DNA from 2 places in the Bartonella sp. SL320 genome. Region 1 is predicted to be linked to the other one. Evidence: predicted binding sites of a transcription regulator. Region 1 holds the regulator's gene; the other holds the start of a gene.
What was found. The regulator LexA, encoded in region 1, represses DNA repair genes until DNA is damaged. The targets are predictions, from matches to a motif close to TGTTCNNNNTGTGTTCNG.

Region 1 (8,794 bases):
TTAATAATCATTTCAATTGTTTTTTCATCAGATAAATCCTGGTTGGAAAAAATATGTGTAATGACTTTTTTCATTTCATCATAATTTAACGGGCGAAAAGAAATTTTTTGACACCGTGAATGAATGGTTGGAAGTAGTTTTCCTGAAGAGTGCGCGATAATAATAAAGAGCGTCTTTGCAGGAGGTTCTTCAAGTATTTTAAGAATTGCATTGGCGGCATTTCTATTCATATCATCTGCGCAATCAATAATCACAATACGCCATCCATTATCTTGCGATGTTTGGCTTAGAAAATGCAGAATATCGCGGATATCATCAATGAGTATTCCTGTTTTAAACTTTTGTGCTTTTACATCAAATCGACGCGAAATATACAAAAGACCAGGATGACTTCCCTGAGTTATTTGGCGCCATGAAGTAGAATGAGGATCGGGTTTTAGAAAATCCCCTTTTTGAGAACTTAAAATATTCCAAGCAAGATGAAACGCTAATGTGGCCTTTCCAATTCCATATTCTCCTTTAAATAATAACGCATGATGCAAACGCTCTTCTTTAAGCATTTGTGTTAAAAAATGACGAACATCCTCATGACCAAAGATAATATTATTCTGAGACGGAGATAAAATTGTATCAATATCATCATATTGGCGTAAGATATTTATATCACTCATGAAAATTGATCCAATAATCTTTGATGACAAATATTTTTGATTTGATGCGCAATGATTTCTACTGAAGCAGTCGCATCAATGACTCGAAACCTATCGGGCTCTTGTTTAGCCAATTGAAGAAAAGCTTGACGCCTTTGTTCTTGAACTTCCAACTGATCTTTTTCAAAATAATCGATTTCTTCAGTTTTTTTTCTTCGCAAATTTGCACGCTTCATACCAAACGCTGCTGGCATATCTAATAAAAATGTTAAATGGGGCATGATACCATTAAGCGCTATACACTCTAAAACAGAAAGGAGAGAGGGATTGATTGCTTCGTTAAGCCCTTGATAAACGCGTGTAGAATCAATAAAGCGGTCACATAAAACGATTTTACCTTTTTGCAAAGAAGGTGCGATAATCTCTGCAACATGGTCAGCGCGTGCCGCTGTAAACAAAACAGCTTCAATTAGCGGTCCATATTGTTGTGCCTGCCCCGATAACAAAATATGCCGGATTGCTTCTGCCCCTGCTGTTCCTCCTGGTTCTCGTGTTGTGACAACATCATAACCTTGGTGAGAGAGATACTCAGCAAGTAAAGAGACCTGTACTGTTTTTCCTACCCCGTCCCCTCCTTCGAATGTGATAAAATAACCTGACACGTATGAACCTTAATCTTATGAGCGTGTAACTACAAATATTTCCGTAACCATCCAATTGTTATTTCATAGAATGCATCTTTTACTTTTGTAAAGAAACTTCCTTCTTGAACATTTATTCCAGCAAAAACCGGTTTTTCTAAAATAACCTTGTTATCTTCTAAAATTTGAATAACGCCAACAGGTTGCACTGAAACAATGGGCGCTTTCAATGGACCATGATATTTAATTTTTGCTTTAACGTTAACTTCTTTTTCATTTGAAAGCATAAAACTTATTGGATTTTTGACAATCAGTGGAACAAAATTTTGCTTTCCACCATAAACAGAAGCACGACCAACTACTTTTTCTTTTGTGAAAATCGTTTTGAGATCAAAAGCTGTTATTCCCCACTGAAGAATGCGTTCTATTTCTTTTGTATGTTTTTTACCATCTTGCAAACCATTAATTGCTAAAAAAAGACGCCGATGATTTTTATAAATGGTGGCAACCATTGAAAATCCTTCTTTTTCACTGTAGCCAAAACCAAAACCTTCTACACCAATTTCCTTAGAAATAAGAGGATTTTTATTTCGTTGAAAAATATTATTCCAGGTAAAATGAGGTTCACGATAAAGTGTATAATAATCAGGATATTCCTGAGCAATATGACGCGCTAATATGATCATATCGCGCACGGTTACAAATTGTCCCTCTTCGGGAAGCCCTGTCGCATTAATAAAATGGCTTTGAGATAATCCAACTATTTTAGCGCGCTGATTCATCAGCTGTGCAAAATGAGCCTCATCACCTGATATTCCTTCAGCTAGGATAATAGCAGCATCATTTGCATTGACAATAATTAAACCACGTAAAAGATCAGAAACACTGATTTTTGTCTTTATTTTTGCAAACATAGTGGTTGTACCGGAAGGGGCCCCACCCTTGCGCCAAGCATTTTCACTAACCTTAAATTTTTGTGTATTCCTTAACAGTCCTTCTTTTAACTGATGAAAGACGACTTCCGCTGTCATCAATTTTGCTAATGACGCAGGAAAAAAAGGAAGATCACTTTGTTTTTCATAAAGTATTGTTTCTGTATCATCATCGAGTAACAACACTTGTGAGGCAGAAATTTTAAAGTCTTGCGCTTGTCCCCACGTGTCAAATGCCAATATTCCCCATAAAATTAATAAGATCCTTAATGCTATACACATGAGCCCTCCTCCCATTCAAAGATCAGCAGAATCTACTATATAGGAAAAATTCTTCTTATTTCCGCAAATTAAGGAATTATTGAAAACTCAAGAAAAAAATTATCTTCCATGCGAGAACTAATTTAAAGGCATGAAAGCCAAAAAAGCTTTTTATCTTTTTATTACTTATGATAAATGATCATTTTTTAAACTTGAATCTGACTAAAATACTGTAAGTCTTTCTCATCATCCTCCTTTGAAACAATTAAATTTGTTTTTCTACCCTTCATAAGCAAGGTTCGTATAGAGGTGAAGATTAAGGTTACTAAAGAGAGAGTAAAAAATACTTTTTATAAATTTCTCAAGTCCTAAGAATTATTGACAACATAAGGGCTTTGCAAAGTTGTACGATGGTATAAATTTATATCTTTATAGGGGGCAAGAAAGCAATGACTCATGGTTTATATACCATTTACGGGCGTTTCCGTAAAATGGGCTTGAGAATGTTAATTAAAATAAGTGTGTGAATCGGCAATGGACTGGAGAGAGAGCTGTTTTTTTACAATCTCCCTCCTCTTTTTTTAAGAAGGACCTCCTTTAAAAGAAAAACTTAAAATGAAATCCACGATTTTTTATCATTTTTACTTAAAAATTATATCGATAAAAAATTAACGCACTTTTTCTTAAAACAGTTGTAGCCAATTGAACTTTGTTTTCTTGTTGAGCTTACTTATAGAAGCAACTTGATCGAATGGCACCGGCTTATCAGCCATGATAGGACCGATTTCTGGCAATCTCACTGCAACAGTTTCATTGTGTTGTTCCTGTTTAATAGCAGCTACCTTAGCTAATTCTGCCTTGTTTCCTGTATTGGGCTCTTTTAGCAAAGCAGTTTCTCTTTTTTTCGAAACATTTTTCGATGCTAGTGAATATGAGGAAGTATTCCCAGGAGTATAAGAGGCCATTAAATATGCACCATCATAATGGCCAATAGGAGCTTCAGAAATATATTCTACTTTAACATCTGCGACCCCCTTATCTACATAACCAAGGATTGCCGCAGCTTGTTTGGATAAATCAATGATACGGTCTTTCATAAAAGGTCCACGATCATTTACTCTAACAATAAGTGAAGATCCATTTTTCAAATTAGTAACACGAGCATAGCTAGGTAAAGGCATTGTAGGATGAGCAGCCGTCAAAAGATTCATATCATAAATTTCACCGTTGGCCGTTAAACGCCCATGAAAATCTGAACCATACCATGATGCTTCGCCAACACGTTTATAGGTTGGATCATGTTCAGGATAATACCACTTCCCTTTTATTTGGTAAGGTCTACCAACAACGGCCCGTCCACGTTTGTTTTCTTTTGATTGATTTTTCTTATTGGACATTTGCTTTGGTAGAACAGAAGTATCTACGTCAATTGGTTTATTATAATGGGAATCTTTTATTGAAAAATGTGCAGTTTGGCTTGCGCAACAAGACACCAATGACTGAGAAATAACGATCATAGAAAATAATTGAAGTGTCGGTTTAATAATAGAAGCAAAATTCTTTTTGTTTTTTGAAGGCATTTATTCAGTCCACTTATTTTGGTTAAGTACTGCTGTAAAAAAAACGTTACGCTTTCTGCACACGAGAGGAAAATCCACGTTTCTAAATAATTTCTCTCGCTCTCGCGCATACACCACCCTTAAATTTGGCCTTTTATCAAAAAATTAACATATTGTTAACCATTTTGTGACTTTCATAAGAAATAAATGCACTATGTAAAAATATTAAAAAATAAAAAATAAAAAAAATCAATATGTTACTGAGAAAGCACTTCATAATATAAATTGTGAATAAGTATGATGATTTTACCTGCCTATTTCATCTAATATAGAGAGTATAAAAAAATCAAACCATGAATTGCGAAAACGAGCAGCCACATCTGCTATCAATTCAGATGTCATTGTATCATGGAGTTTAAAGCACTTTTGATTTAGACTGGAGAATATTCTATCAAAATGTCTGATGGAAAACAGTTGCCTGAAGAATCAAATAAAAAAATTCAAAGACAATTGTGGCAGTTAAAAAAACTAAAAGGAATCAAAACAACAAAGATTCTCTAAATTTTGTATAGCTTATTGGTATTGTTTAAAGTTGGTGAGCGCGCAGGGATTCGAACCCTGGACCTACTGATTAAAAGTCAGTTGCTCTACCAGCTGAGCTACGCGCTCTCATACAAGCTATCTAGTTTGCAGAAAGTGAGGGGAACATACGGTTGACTTTTCATTTGGTCAACACCTTTTAAAAAAAATATTATTATTTTTTCTAGTTATCAATAATTTTTGTTTTTTGTCCCTTTCCTCGTCATAGCATAGTTACTCTTTGATCTTCTTTTGAAATCTTAATAAAAAATAATTTAACTATAAAAATATCTCATAGATTTGAAGCACTAAAATTATAAGTTCTCCCCTTTTTCTCCTTACATGGGCAGTTGAGCATCATGGGATGAGCAGAAAGTACCCTTTAATACACTATCATTTTTATCGCGTCATGTTTTAGTTTTCAATTTTTAATATGCATAAAGATTAATATAACATATTGATTTTTTTTATTTCTTTCTCATCTCGAATGAAGACCCCAAATATTGCAAGGTTCTCGCATTTTATTTTTATATTAAAATAATAAAAATCATTTGTTTGGCCAACATAAGGAGAAGAATAAAACGATTAAAAAATGAAAATGCCTCTTAATATTTTTTTTCAACAACAAAAATTATCGCAAGATGAAGCTTGGGGAAAAATAATATGATGTTTTAAACTGTTGAAATGTAAAGAGAGCACGATTCAATAAATTTTGTAGTATTTGCAAGGTTATTTTGATGGAAGCAAGTCTATTGAGAAGAGCTATTCTTAAAAAATGTTTGAATAAGAAGTAATGATATTTTGAGGATGCAGTTTTCGTATTCATGCACAATGATTCTATAACGAAAGTCAATTGTTCTATAAAATGAAGAAGATATAGAACAAAAAAATTTAATCTCATTAAAAATATCAAATATGATTATACGTGACGTTCATTATTGTAGCTGTAGATCATTTGACTAAAAAATAAGAAAATAGAAACGATATGTAAAATGATTCTAAATGCACATAAAGTAATCCGTTTTGCTATTGAAAGAATGCATTTTTTTAAGTTTTTATACGAGAAATTAAAAAATACATAGATCTATTAAAAATAGAAAGGCGATACTGATCATAACTTTAGTGTCGGATAATTCAATCAGAGCTATAAAATATTATTTTTTAATATTAATGTATTTTTATAATATATAAAAATATTATGATACCTTTATTAAAGTAAAAATTTATAATTATCACACATTAAATATGTCTATAAATAAACATATTGTCTAATTAACTTCATGTATAAGATCAAAATAAAAGAAAATAATTTTGATTTAACTCAAAAAAAATGTAGAATTATTTTATATACATGTATTTTTTTTACGGTAATATTTTTTATTCTTTTGATTGGAACACTGAATGCTAACATGTAAACAATATGAGCTGCTTTTATTTATTCACAATCATATAAAAGAAATTGGTGTTCCTCCCTCTTTTGAAGAAATGAAAAATGCTTTAGGACTTTCTTCAAAGTCTGGCATTCATAAGCTCATGATAGCCTTAGAACAACGAGGTTTTATACGTCGTTTACACAATCGTGCTCGTGCAGTAGAAGTGATTCGACTTCCTGAGAAAATAACATTTAACCTTTCTCTCGCACGGAAAATTTCTCCCAGTATGATAGAAAAAAATAAAAGGGAAATATCAAAAAACTTGACTAATCTTGGTAACTTAGAGGCAGAAGAAAAACAAAATACTACCATTCCCATTATGGGACGTATTTCTGCGAGTGTACCCGCCTCTGCTATCCTGCAACAAACAAGCACACTTTCTCTCCCACATGATATGGTTAATACAGGTGAGCACTATGCATTAGAAGTTAAAGATGATTCTATGGTGGAGGCTGGTATCCTTGATAAAGATACGATTATTGTGAAACGTCAAAATACAGCAATATCAGGTGAAATTATTGTCGCATTTATTGATAAAAAAGAGGCAACATTAAAACGTTATCGACGCCAAGGAACCTCTGTTGCATTAGAAGCTGCTAATCCTCACTACGAAATACGTACATACAAGTCCGAACGTGTAGAAATACAAGGAAAACTTACCGGACTTATTCGCAAATATTAAAAAAATAAACTTATATACGCGATGGATATCGTAATAAAATGCAGCACAAAAAACTACGGAGTGTTTTTTGACATTATGCTATACGCAGTTGATTTTCTTCCTACAGCTAAAAATGTGCCTCAATCGGTCTATAAACAATCAAAATCTTTGTTGAGCGAGTTTCAACTTTCCTCCCTCCCCTCTCCTCTCTTATATTTTTACTTAATGCAAGGCTCAATAAGTAAGCATAAATATATTGATTTATAATGATAATTTAGTGTTATTCATATTAAATTAGACTCTCAAATAACGTAAACTTCTCTCATTTCAAATCTCTCTATCTTGAATCAATCAAAATCACTTGTTTGCACGTCAAAAGCGGGGCTGGCGTGTGGGTGAAAATTGTATATAAGAAAGAGCTAAAAATGGCTTTTATGAACCGTCTTCCGTGCCAAGGTTTGTTGGCAACATTTTAGAGCTAGCAAATAGTGCGATGATGCCGGTTTTTTTTAATATTCAGCACTTACCTAAAAAACTTGAATGCTTTGAAGGGGGCTGTCTTATATCATCGTCCTTAATAAAGATATTTGACAGCGCAATAAGATAAAATTGTAAGCATACACAAAATATTATAGAAAAAAATCAAATAAATTTGTAACAGATTGTTATGTATAAAAATAAAGCACATTTATTGACTTTTTAAGTCAATAAAAATGGAATGCAATCGTTCATCATAATTATAGGGTTATCATGGTCGCTCCTCGTATTAGTTTTGTCTCTCTCGGATGTCCAAAAGCACTCGTAGATTCTGAGCGAATTATTACAAGCCTCCGCTCTGAAGGGTATGAAATTTCACGCCAACATCAAGGGGCAGATGTCGTTATTGTGAATACCTGTGGTTTTCTTGACTCTGCCAGAAAAGAATCATTAGACAATATTGAGGAAGCTCTCAAAAAAAATGGAAAAGTTATTGTAACAGGGTGTCTTGGTGCTGATCCTGATGTTATTCGGCAAACATACCCTAATGTATTGGCCATTACAGGACCACAAGCTTATGAAAGTGTTATAGAAGCAGTTCATACAGCGATTCCGCCCGTTCATGATCCTTTTCTTGATTTAGTTCCTCTCCAAGGGATTCGTTTAACACCTCGCCATTATGCCTACCTAAAGATTTCTGAAGGATGCTCTAATCGGTGTAGCTTTTGTATCATCCCTACACTGCGTGGTGATCTTACTTCACGCCCCATCAGTAACGTTCTTCGCGAAGCTGAAAAACTCGTACAAGCGGGTGTAAAAGAACTTTTGGTTATTTCGCAAGATACGAGTGCTTATGGTATTGATCTGAAATATCTCGAAAACTCTTGGAAAGATCGCACAATTAAAACAAAATTTTTTGATCTGTGTCGCGAACTAGGCGATATGGGGATCTGGGTCCGTATGCATTACGTTTATCCTTATCCCCATGTGGATGAAGTTATTGAACTTATGGCAGCTAAAAAAATTCTCCCTTATCTGGATATTCCTTTTCAGCATGCATCACCGACTGTTTTACGTCATATGAAGCGTCCTGCTCTTATGGAAAAAACAAATCGTAGAATTGAAAAGTGGCGAAAAATATGTCCAGATCTCGCTTTACGATCAACATTTATTGTTGGATTTCCAGGCGAAACAAATGACGATTTTAATATGTTGCTAGAATGGTTAGAAGAAGCAAAAATTGAACGCGCTGGATGCTTTAAATATGAAGAAGTAAAAGGAGCTGTTGCAAATGATTTGGGATTAGAAAATATTCCTGAAGACGTAAAAGAAAACCGCTGGCATCGTTTTATGGCAAAACAACAACAAATTTCTGCACATCTTTTAAAGAAAAAAATTGGAAAAAGACTCCAAGTGCTTATCGATGAAAGTCAAGGAAAAGTAGCCAAAGGACGAAGTCAATATGATGCTCCAGAAATAGATGGTGTTGTCCATATATCATCGCGACGCCCCTTGCGTGTCGGTGAATTTGTCACCGTTAAAATTGAACAATCGGATTCTTATGATCTTTATGGTATAGCTGTTTGAAAATTTGACTTTTC
Region 2 (8,794 bases), 720 kb from region 1:
CATTTATGAATAAATCCATTTAATTGAGTAATGAGCGTTTTTTTGAGTATAATTTGAGTATAAAATGTTGCCTTTTGTTGTGCGCGATGCAGGGTGGTTTTTTATTCTTTTTCTTTAAAAAAATGATGCTTATAAAGCAACTTGACTCTTCAAAATTAAAGTTTATTCTTACATTGTTTTTATTGTTTTTTTTGCGATGAGGATCACCACCGTTTTTAGGTAATTTAAAGGGGTAGGGTGTGTGGGAGTCAGCTGATGAAGCACCAAAGTATTCTTGAGCATAATACACAACATTTCCATCGTGATACACGCATTGACGTTTTTCGTGCTTTAGCCTTATTGACAATTTTCATCAACCATATTCCTGGAACGCTCTATGAGCATATAACCCATAAAAATTTTGGTTTTTCTGATTCTGCTGAAATTTTTGTTTTGCTTTCAGGTGTTTCGCTGGGCCTAAGCTTTCAGGGGCAGTTACAGAACAAGCCTTTTATTTTTATTATCCAAAAACTTTGGTATAGGGCTTTGCAACTTTATGGGGCCTATCTTTTTACAACCTTTGTAACTTTAAGCCTTTTTTTAGGCGCCTTTTTCTTATGGAAAACAGAAAAACTGTTAATGATGAACAATGTGGGGCTTTTTGTCACACAGCCACTTACGGCATTTTTGCATAGTTTTAGCTTGGGGCATCAACTAGGCTATAATAATATTCTTCCGCTTTATATGGTTTTGATGTTTTTTGCACCTTTTATCCTATATTGGAGTTGTAAACAGACAAAGTGGTTGCTTTTAGGTTCATTGATACTTTATCTTATTTGCGGAGTTTATAAAATTGCTCCTCCTTCTTATCCTATAGAGGGAAAATGGTTTTTTAACCCTTTGTCTTGGCAACTTTTATTTGTCATAGGCTTGACCAGCACTTTAGCGCATAAACAAGGAAAAACAATCGCTTTTCAGTCCTTTTGGGTGGTTTGTGCGGCAGGATATCTCTTGTTAGCACTGTTATGGGTTCGCTTAAACTGGTGGGGCATTTTGGGGTGGTTGGGCTGGTCTTCTCCGTTGATCAATTTTAATAAAACTTTTTTAAGCTTACCACGTTTGCTCCATGTTCTTGCATTAGCTTTTCTTATTGTATGCTTGCCGCGTGTCAATAAATGGTTTTATGTTTCAGAGCAACATCCTTTAGCAATCTTAGGAAAACATAGTTTACCGGTCTTTATAACGGGAACTATTTTTGCGATGTTTGGACAAGTTGTAAAAACAGTGATGACAGGAACGTTTTTTTCCGATAGCCTCTTAATAATAACGGGTATTGTTTTGCAATTTGGCGTCGCTTATTATTGTGAAAAACGTCGATTTTTGCAGGGCTCGTTTCCAAGGAAACTGATCCGTTTGTAAAAAAACGGTTTCATGGTGGCTATTGTGCTGCGTTAACCTTAGTATAAAAAGTGCGTTGCGCAAAAAATGTAAAAGAGGTAGTCAATTAAAAAAAGCATTCTATACAGTAACAAAAGAAACTTTTTAGGACTCTATTCGTTGAGTGGGGTAGTGTTGAGTGGTGTGGTTTTGTGCTGATATTTGGAGTATAAAAGCGTGAGCGTACATAAACGTCCCTATGATGAACCCATTATCATGATTGAGCATAATGCTTTTGAAAATGCTTTTAATCGTCTTTATGAAGAGACAATGGCACTGATTGAAAAAACAGCAGCCTATATCGATTCAGAAGGGAAAGTCGTGGCACGTTCCCTTTCGGCAGAAATTTCTGCAATCTATGCAAAAGAGGCGATGTATTTAAGTACACGACTTATGCAAATTGCCTCTCAACTCCTTCTCCTTCGGGCAGAGCGTGAAGGGGAAATGTCACCAGAACAAATAAAAAAAGAAATCGTAAAAGTATCTCTTCATACTCCGACATTGGAATTTGAAACCCCGCATTGGAACGAACTACCAGAAATTTTTCGCCAATTTGTTGCGCATTCACTGCGTTTAGAGGCACGTATAAAATATATGTGTGCAGGGTGGGAAGCTGCTGCTGCTTGTTCCTTAGAGGATGAAAATCCCGTGGGAAAACAAATTGAATTGCTGAAAACAGCCTTTGGACGTTCTTAAAAAATATTTCCTTAGTTTTTGTTCATTCACTCTTAATTTTAGAGGTATGCACATTTTCGTTTAGGATATGTTGCTGTGGTTTATGCGCTTGATGCTGCGGTTTATGTGTTTTGGTTAAGATAGGGCAGCTTTTATCTTGAACGATGATAATTGGCTGGGAAGACAAATCGAATGACTAAAAAACAGCTTTGCGGGGGAGATATTTTCTTGCTTTGCGCGAAGGGGAAATGTCAGCGGAACACATACAAAAAGAAATTGTAAAAGTATCTCTTCATACTCCGACATTGGAATTTGAAACCCCGCATTGGAACGAACACCCAGAAATTTTCCGCCAATTTGTTGCGCATTCACTCTCGTTTGAGAGGCACGCATAAAATCTATGGTGTGCGGGGTGGTGGGAAGCTGCTGCTGCTTGTACTTGAGATGATGAAAATCCGAGGGCAAACAAATTGAATTGCTGAAAACAGCCTTTGGACGTTCTTAGAGAATATTTTCTTGGGCTTTTTTACCTATTTGCTCTTAATTTTAGAGGCATGCACATTTTCGTTTAGGATATGTGGCTGTGGTTTATGCGCTTGATGCTGCGGTTTATGTGTTTTGGTTAAGATAGGGCAGCTTTTATCTTGAACGATGATAATTGGCTGGAAAGGCAAATAGAATGACTAAAAAACAGCCTTTCGGGGGAGATATTTTCTTGCTTTGCGCGAAGGGGAAATGTCAGCGGAACAAATAAAAAAAGAAATTGTAAAAGTCTTGTCTCATACCCCGACATTGGAATTTGAAACCCCGCATTGGAATGAGCACCCAGAAATTTTCCGCTAATTTGTTGCGCATTCACTCTCGTTTGAGAGGCACGTATAAAATCTATGTGTGCGGGGTGGGAAGCTGCTGCTGCTTGTACTTGAGATGATGAAAATCCGAGAGCAAAGCAAATTGAATTGCTGAAAACAGCCTTTGGGCGTTCTTAGAGAATATTTTCTTGGGCTTTTTTACCTATTTGCTCTTAATTTTAGAGGCATGCACATTTTCGTTTAGGATATGTGGCTTTGGTTTATGCGCTTGATGCTGCGGTTTATGTGTTTTGGTTAAGATAGGGCAGCTTTTATCTTGAACGATGATAATTGGCTGGGAAGGAAAATTGAATGACTAAAAAACAGCTTTTCGGGGGAGATATTTTCTCTGTTTTGCGCGAAGGGGAAATGTCAGCGGAACACATACAAAAAGAAATCGTAAAAGTTTCTCTTCAGATACCGACATTGGAATTTGAAACCCCGCATTGGAATGAGCACCCAGAAATTTTTCGCTAATTTGTTGCGCATTCACTCTCGTTTGAGAGGCACGTATAAAATCTATGGTGTGCGGGGTGGTGGGAAGCAGCTGCTGCTTGTACTTGAGATGATGAAAATCCCGTGGGAAATATATATCATCCATAGAGAAGCATCTTTAATACTTATGAATGTAGGTATCTTCTCTTTGCTTACTGGTGATGGTTTAAGCGTTATGACATTGAAGATGAGATAGGAGGTGAAGATGAAATAAAAGGAAAAATTTTATGCTTTATTTGGCTTATCTTATAAGGTGCGAATGGTTTTGTTCGAGTACATTTGTGTCTTATCAAGTATGTTCTATAAAGGTGCTGTTTGTTCGTGTATCATACTGTATAAATGCATGATGCGTGGCTGTCTTGATTCCTGGTTTTAGTTTTGCTGCTGTTTTCTTTGGGGGCGAGCCTTTATTCAAAAGGGGGAAATGTGTATAAACTGAAATTTATGGCAGAGACGATTCGTATTATAGGCATTGATCCCGGATTACGCTATACTGGATGGGGCGTTATCGATCTTGCGGGTAATCGTCTTCAGTTTGTTGCTGCAGGGACGGTTTCTTCTGATGTGCAGTGTGATTTAGCCTCCAGACTCTGTCAGATCCATAAAGGTCTTTCAGAGGTTGTACATCAATTTATGCCCCATGAAGCGGCGGTGGAACATGTGTTTGTCAACAAGGATGCGACAGCAACTTTAAAACTTGGGCAAGCACGTGCAATCGCGTTGTTGGTTCCTGCGCAAGCCAATCTTCCTGTTTTTGAATATGCACCCAACAAAGTGAAAAAATCAGTTATTGGTGTTGGGCATGGTGCTAAAGAACAAATCCATATGATGGTAAAAGTTTTGCTCCCACGGGCTGAATTTGATAGCAATGATGCAGCTGATGCTCTTGCGCTTGCTCTTTGTCATAGCATGCACCGTAAGAGTATTAACCAATCTTATCAGGCAAGGATGGTGATATGAGCCAGGATAGCGATATGATTGGGGTGGTAACATGATGGATAAATTAAAGAACACTCCCATATCTTTATCTTTGATGATTATAGCCTTTTGGATGTTGACGGTGTGGGGTATAGTGTTGTGTCACATTGGTTTTATATGTTTTATACAATGTGAGAGGATTGGCTGGTCTTATCAGGCAAGGATGGTGATATGATCGGGGTAAAAACATGATCGGTAAATTAAAGGGCACGCTTGAGCATATCTTTGAGGATCATATTGTTCTGGACGTTCATGGTGTGGGGTATGTTGTTTTTATCTCCAATCGGTTGCGTCCTTCTTTACCTGAAGTTGGGGAGGCATTAAGTCTTTTTATTGAAACCCATGTGCGAGAAGAGGCAATCCGCCTTTTTGGTTTTGCGACAAGAGCTGAACAGGAGTGGTTTTGTATGCTCCAAAATGTTCCAGGGGTAGGGGCAAAGGTTGCTTTGGCAATCTTGGGCACTTTATCACCTGATGAACTCGCACAAGCCATTGCTTTAAACGATGGGGCGATGATTAGTCGAGCACCAGGCGTTGGTAAAAAAGTCAGTGAAAGAATTGTGGGTGAGTTAAAAAGTAAAACACTTCCCTTTGAACAGGCGGTCAAGACTGTTTCGGTTTCTCAGAACGAGAGGACCAATCAACCTGCACAAGATGCGCTTTCCGCATTGATGACGCTAGGCTTTGAACGTGAGAAAGCCGCGCGGGCTCTTGCTCTTGCGATGAATGCTTTGGAGGGGGAAACCGTTTCGTCTGCTCTACTTATCCGTCATAGTCTCAAATTGCTTTCTTCTCCTACTTGAATAAAAGGTCACAATGCATAAAGATGAAGATCAACGCCTTTTGGGGGCTGCGCCCCTTCCTAACGATCCAGATCGTTCTTTAAGACCACAAGTTCTTGATGACTTTATTGGCCAAGAAGCGGCGCGGGCTAATTTAAAAATATTTATTGAAGCGGCAAAAACGCGGCAGGAAGCGTTGGATCACGTTTTGTTTGTGGGACCACCGGGACTGGGAAAAACAACGCTTTCACAGATTATGGCCAAAGAATTAGGTGTTAATTTTCGCTCTACTTCAGGACCGGTTATTGCTAAAGCAGGCGATTTAGCCGCTCTCTTGACCAATCTTGAAGAACGCGATGTTTTGTTTATTGATGAAATTCATCGCTTAAATCCAGCCATTGAAGAAATTCTGTATCCCGCCATGGAAGATTATCAACTCGATTTGATCATTGGAGAGGGGCCGGCGGCGCGCTCGGTTAAAATTGATCTGGCTAAATTTACTTTGGTGGCAGCAACCACACGGTTGGGGCTTTTGACCACACCGCTGAGAGACCGTTTTGGTATCCCCATTCGTCTTAATTTTTATACGATAGAAGAATTAGAATATATTGTGCAGCGCAATGCACGGCTTTTTGCCGTTAATATTAGTGATGATGGTGCGCATGAAATTGCACGCCGCGCCCGTGGGACACCACGCATTGCTGGACGGCTTTTACGGCGCGTTTGTGATTTTGCTTTGGTAAAACAGGCAAAACAAATTGACCGAAAAATTGCTGATGAAGCGCTTTCTCGCCTTGAGGTGGATCATCTTGGGCTTGATCCACTGGACCGGCGTTATTTATTCCTGATTGCGGAGACTTTTTTAGGGGGACCAGTGGGCATTGAAACGATTGCTGCTGCTTTATCAGAACCCCGTGATGCGATTGAAGATATCGTTGAGCCATATCTTCTTCAACAAGGCTTTATTCAAAGAACGGCGCGTGGACGCATTCTCACGGAAAAGGCTTGGAGCCATTTAGGACTTGTCGCGCCTGCTTCAACGTCTATACAAAAGCGTGCTCAACTTTCTGATGCTCAAGATAACGCTTCACTTCAGACGTCTTTATGGGATGGGGAAGAGGACTAAGGCATCTTTTTAAAGAAACTATGTGAATATTTTATAGCAAGGTCATAAAATACAAGAGGCATTTTTCTTATCTCTGTGTTCTGATCGAAAGGGTTTAGAACGCGTGAGGCTTTTGTATTTTTTGCTTTTCATAACTTCAACACAAAAATGTGTTCAATATTTTTATTGATAAACAATTTGCTATCTTAAGTGATCTTATGGGACATAAAGTTAATGACAGAAATAACGCCTTTAAAGAGCAATAATACAAGTGCTTTTCATAATTTTCAGGTGCGCGTTTATGTGGCTGATACAGATTTTTCCGGGGTGGTTTATCATGCCCGTTATTTAGAATTTTTTGAACGGGGACGTTCAGAGTTTTTAAGGGATACTGGTTTTAATAATAAGATGTTAGCTGCAGGGGTTGAGGGGGAAAAACTATTTTTTGTTGTGCGTCATATGGAAATTAGTTTTTTAAGACCAGCCAAAATTGATAATCTTTTAGTGGTTAAAACACGTGTTGATCATATCCAAGGGGCGCGCTTTTTTATGGAGCAATCTATTGTGCATGAGGCGACTACGTTGGTAACAGCAAAAGTTGAAATTGCTTTGATTAATGAGGAGGCAAAACCGCGACGTTTACCCAAAGAGCTTTTTACAAAAATGCTGGGTTAAAAGTTTTGTGCAAAGCCGGGCATCATCGTTATATTTGTCAGCCCCCAATGTTGCAACAGATCTTGCATTAAGATGGTTCATAAGAGCCATTTTTAGTCTTTTCTTATACAAATTTATCCACACATTCATCCCGCTTTTGACGTGTAAGGGAATGATTTTGATTGATAATCGCCTTATTCAACTTGAATGGGATCCCTTAAGTGTCATAGAATTTTCTCATTTCCAACTCTTTTGTGAATTCATCAAAATCATTTTCTTGCATGTCATATTTTTTCTTGTCATAGGCAGGGCTGATGGGTGGATACAAAAAGGATTGAGAAAGGCATAAAGTGCCTAGCTTTTTAAGTGTCAAGACTGATTGCAAATTTTGCGTTAAAACGTTTATCCTATCATGCCGTAAAACACTGCTCTGATCGTTGGGTAATGTAAGGGGCTTCTTGTGAAAGTGAGGGATGAATATTTTAGGGAAGGATTTGCAGGCTGGAGACTACTCTTCTTTGAGAGACAGTGATTACCTTGTGAAATAATCAACTGAGAAATCCGCTAGAATCAGAAACCGGCGTGTTGACAGACCAGTGTTTATAGAATGGTGCGGAGGATCGTTTCATTTGCTGCTTTCTTTCAAGATGCAAAAGCGCCAAAACGTGAATCCGTAAAATGAACGGAAGTTTTGGTTTTTTTCATGCTTTTGCCTAATGTGAAATTAACCACCAAATTGCCTCCTGCTTTTTAGGGTGAAGTTCTCTAAAAGTTTTCAAAAGGGCGTGTTCTTTTTTGCTATAGGTTTCTTGCTCAGTGTGTAAGCAATGTTCTTTTGTGGGAAATTCTTTTTTTGAAATATCTGCATAAAAAAAGGCAATCGGAACATGCAAAATATCAGCAATTTCCATTAAACGCCCCGCGCTTACACGATTTAAGCCGTTTTCATATTTTTGAATTTGTTGGAAACTTATTCCTAAAGCATTTCCTAAAGTTGTTTGCGACATTTTGAGCATTTTTCGTCTCAAGCGAATTTTTTTGCCAACACAAAGATCAATATTAAGATTTTGAGATTGCACTTTATGCCCCCTCCGGTTGCGAGCGCCCTCGCATGAGTATTCCGGGAGTAGTAAAGTACTGAGTTCAGTCAGCCTTTTGCTTTTAGTGCGGTCGAGCACCTGGACATAGCAAAAACTCCCGGAATTCCGGGATACCCACATCAATGGGTTTATTTTTATGTATCGGACCTTAGGGTTTTTAATCCCCGTTGATCGTTGCGTATACGATCAAAAATACCCTTTTACTCATAAAGTAATTGGAGAGGATTGGCAATAAAAATGAAGAGAGCTTTTTAAGCGAATTTTTTTACCCACACAAAGATCGATATTAAGATTTTGGGATTGCATTTTTCCCTCCCGCCGGTTGCGAGCGCCTCTTATGCGTATTCCGGGAGTAGTAAAGTACTGAACCCTAGTCAGCTTTTTTGCTTTTAGTGCTGAGATGCACCTGGATATGGCAAAATCTCCCGGAATTCCAAAATAGCCACAAGAGTGGGCATAATTATATGCTCGGGTTTAGGGCTTCCTCTTGATCACTGCGTAGACGCTCAAAGTTACCTCATTAGTGAAGTACTTTAAGGAGATTGGCAAGACCAATTTTAGCAAGACCCATTAAAGCATTGGCTATGCTCTTATGCTGTAAAATAGTGCTGTTTGAGAGGCGAGGATCTGAAACCAATAGAGGGAATTTTCTTTAAGGAAAGCTGGTGTGTTGATAGATTATTTTTGGCAAAACGGTGCGGGGTTAGAAACTTTGTCTTTTGAGGTTGTGGGGGCTTT

Region 2: a site for LexA is predicted at 3,734-3,751, ahead of ruvC (crossover junction endodeoxyribonuclease RuvC). Genes of this name have one in related genera too.

What each region holds. Positions count from the first base shown of each region.
Region 1 is NZ_CM185143.1:1,053,300-1,062,093, forward strand. Features, by position in the region: gene AC6ER8_RS04330 (DNA polymerase III subunit delta') at 1-671, opposite strand, end outside; gene tmk (dTMP kinase) at 668-1,312, opposite strand; gene AC6ER8_RS04340 (D-alanyl-D-alanine carboxypeptidase family protein) at 1,342-2,505, opposite strand; gene AC6ER8_RS04345 (septal ring lytic transglycosylase RlpA family protein) at 3,168-4,064, opposite strand; tRNA gene AC6ER8_RS04350 (tRNA-Lys) at 4,637-4,712, opposite strand; gene lexA (transcriptional repressor LexA) at 6,024-6,737, shown strand; gene rimO (30S ribosomal protein S12 methylthiotransferase RimO) at 7,467-8,780, shown strand.
Region 2 is NZ_CM185143.1:334,623-343,416, forward strand. Features, by position in the region: gene AC6ER8_RS01335 (OpgC family protein) at 256-1,398, shown strand; gene AC6ER8_RS01340 (DUF1465 family protein) at 1,594-2,112, shown strand; partial or broken gene AC6ER8_RS01345 (DUF1465 family protein) at 2,322-2,596, shown strand; partial or broken gene AC6ER8_RS01350 (DUF1465 family protein) at 3,300-3,416, shown strand; gene ruvC (crossover junction endodeoxyribonuclease RuvC) at 3,882-4,397, shown strand; gene ruvA (Holliday junction branch migration protein RuvA) at 4,604-5,218, shown strand; gene ruvB (Holliday junction branch migration DNA helicase RuvB) at 5,232-6,323, shown strand; gene ybgC (tol-pal system-associated acyl-CoA thioesterase) at 6,537-6,977, shown strand; gene AC6ER8_RS01375 (helix-turn-helix domain-containing protein) at 7,670-8,035, opposite strand.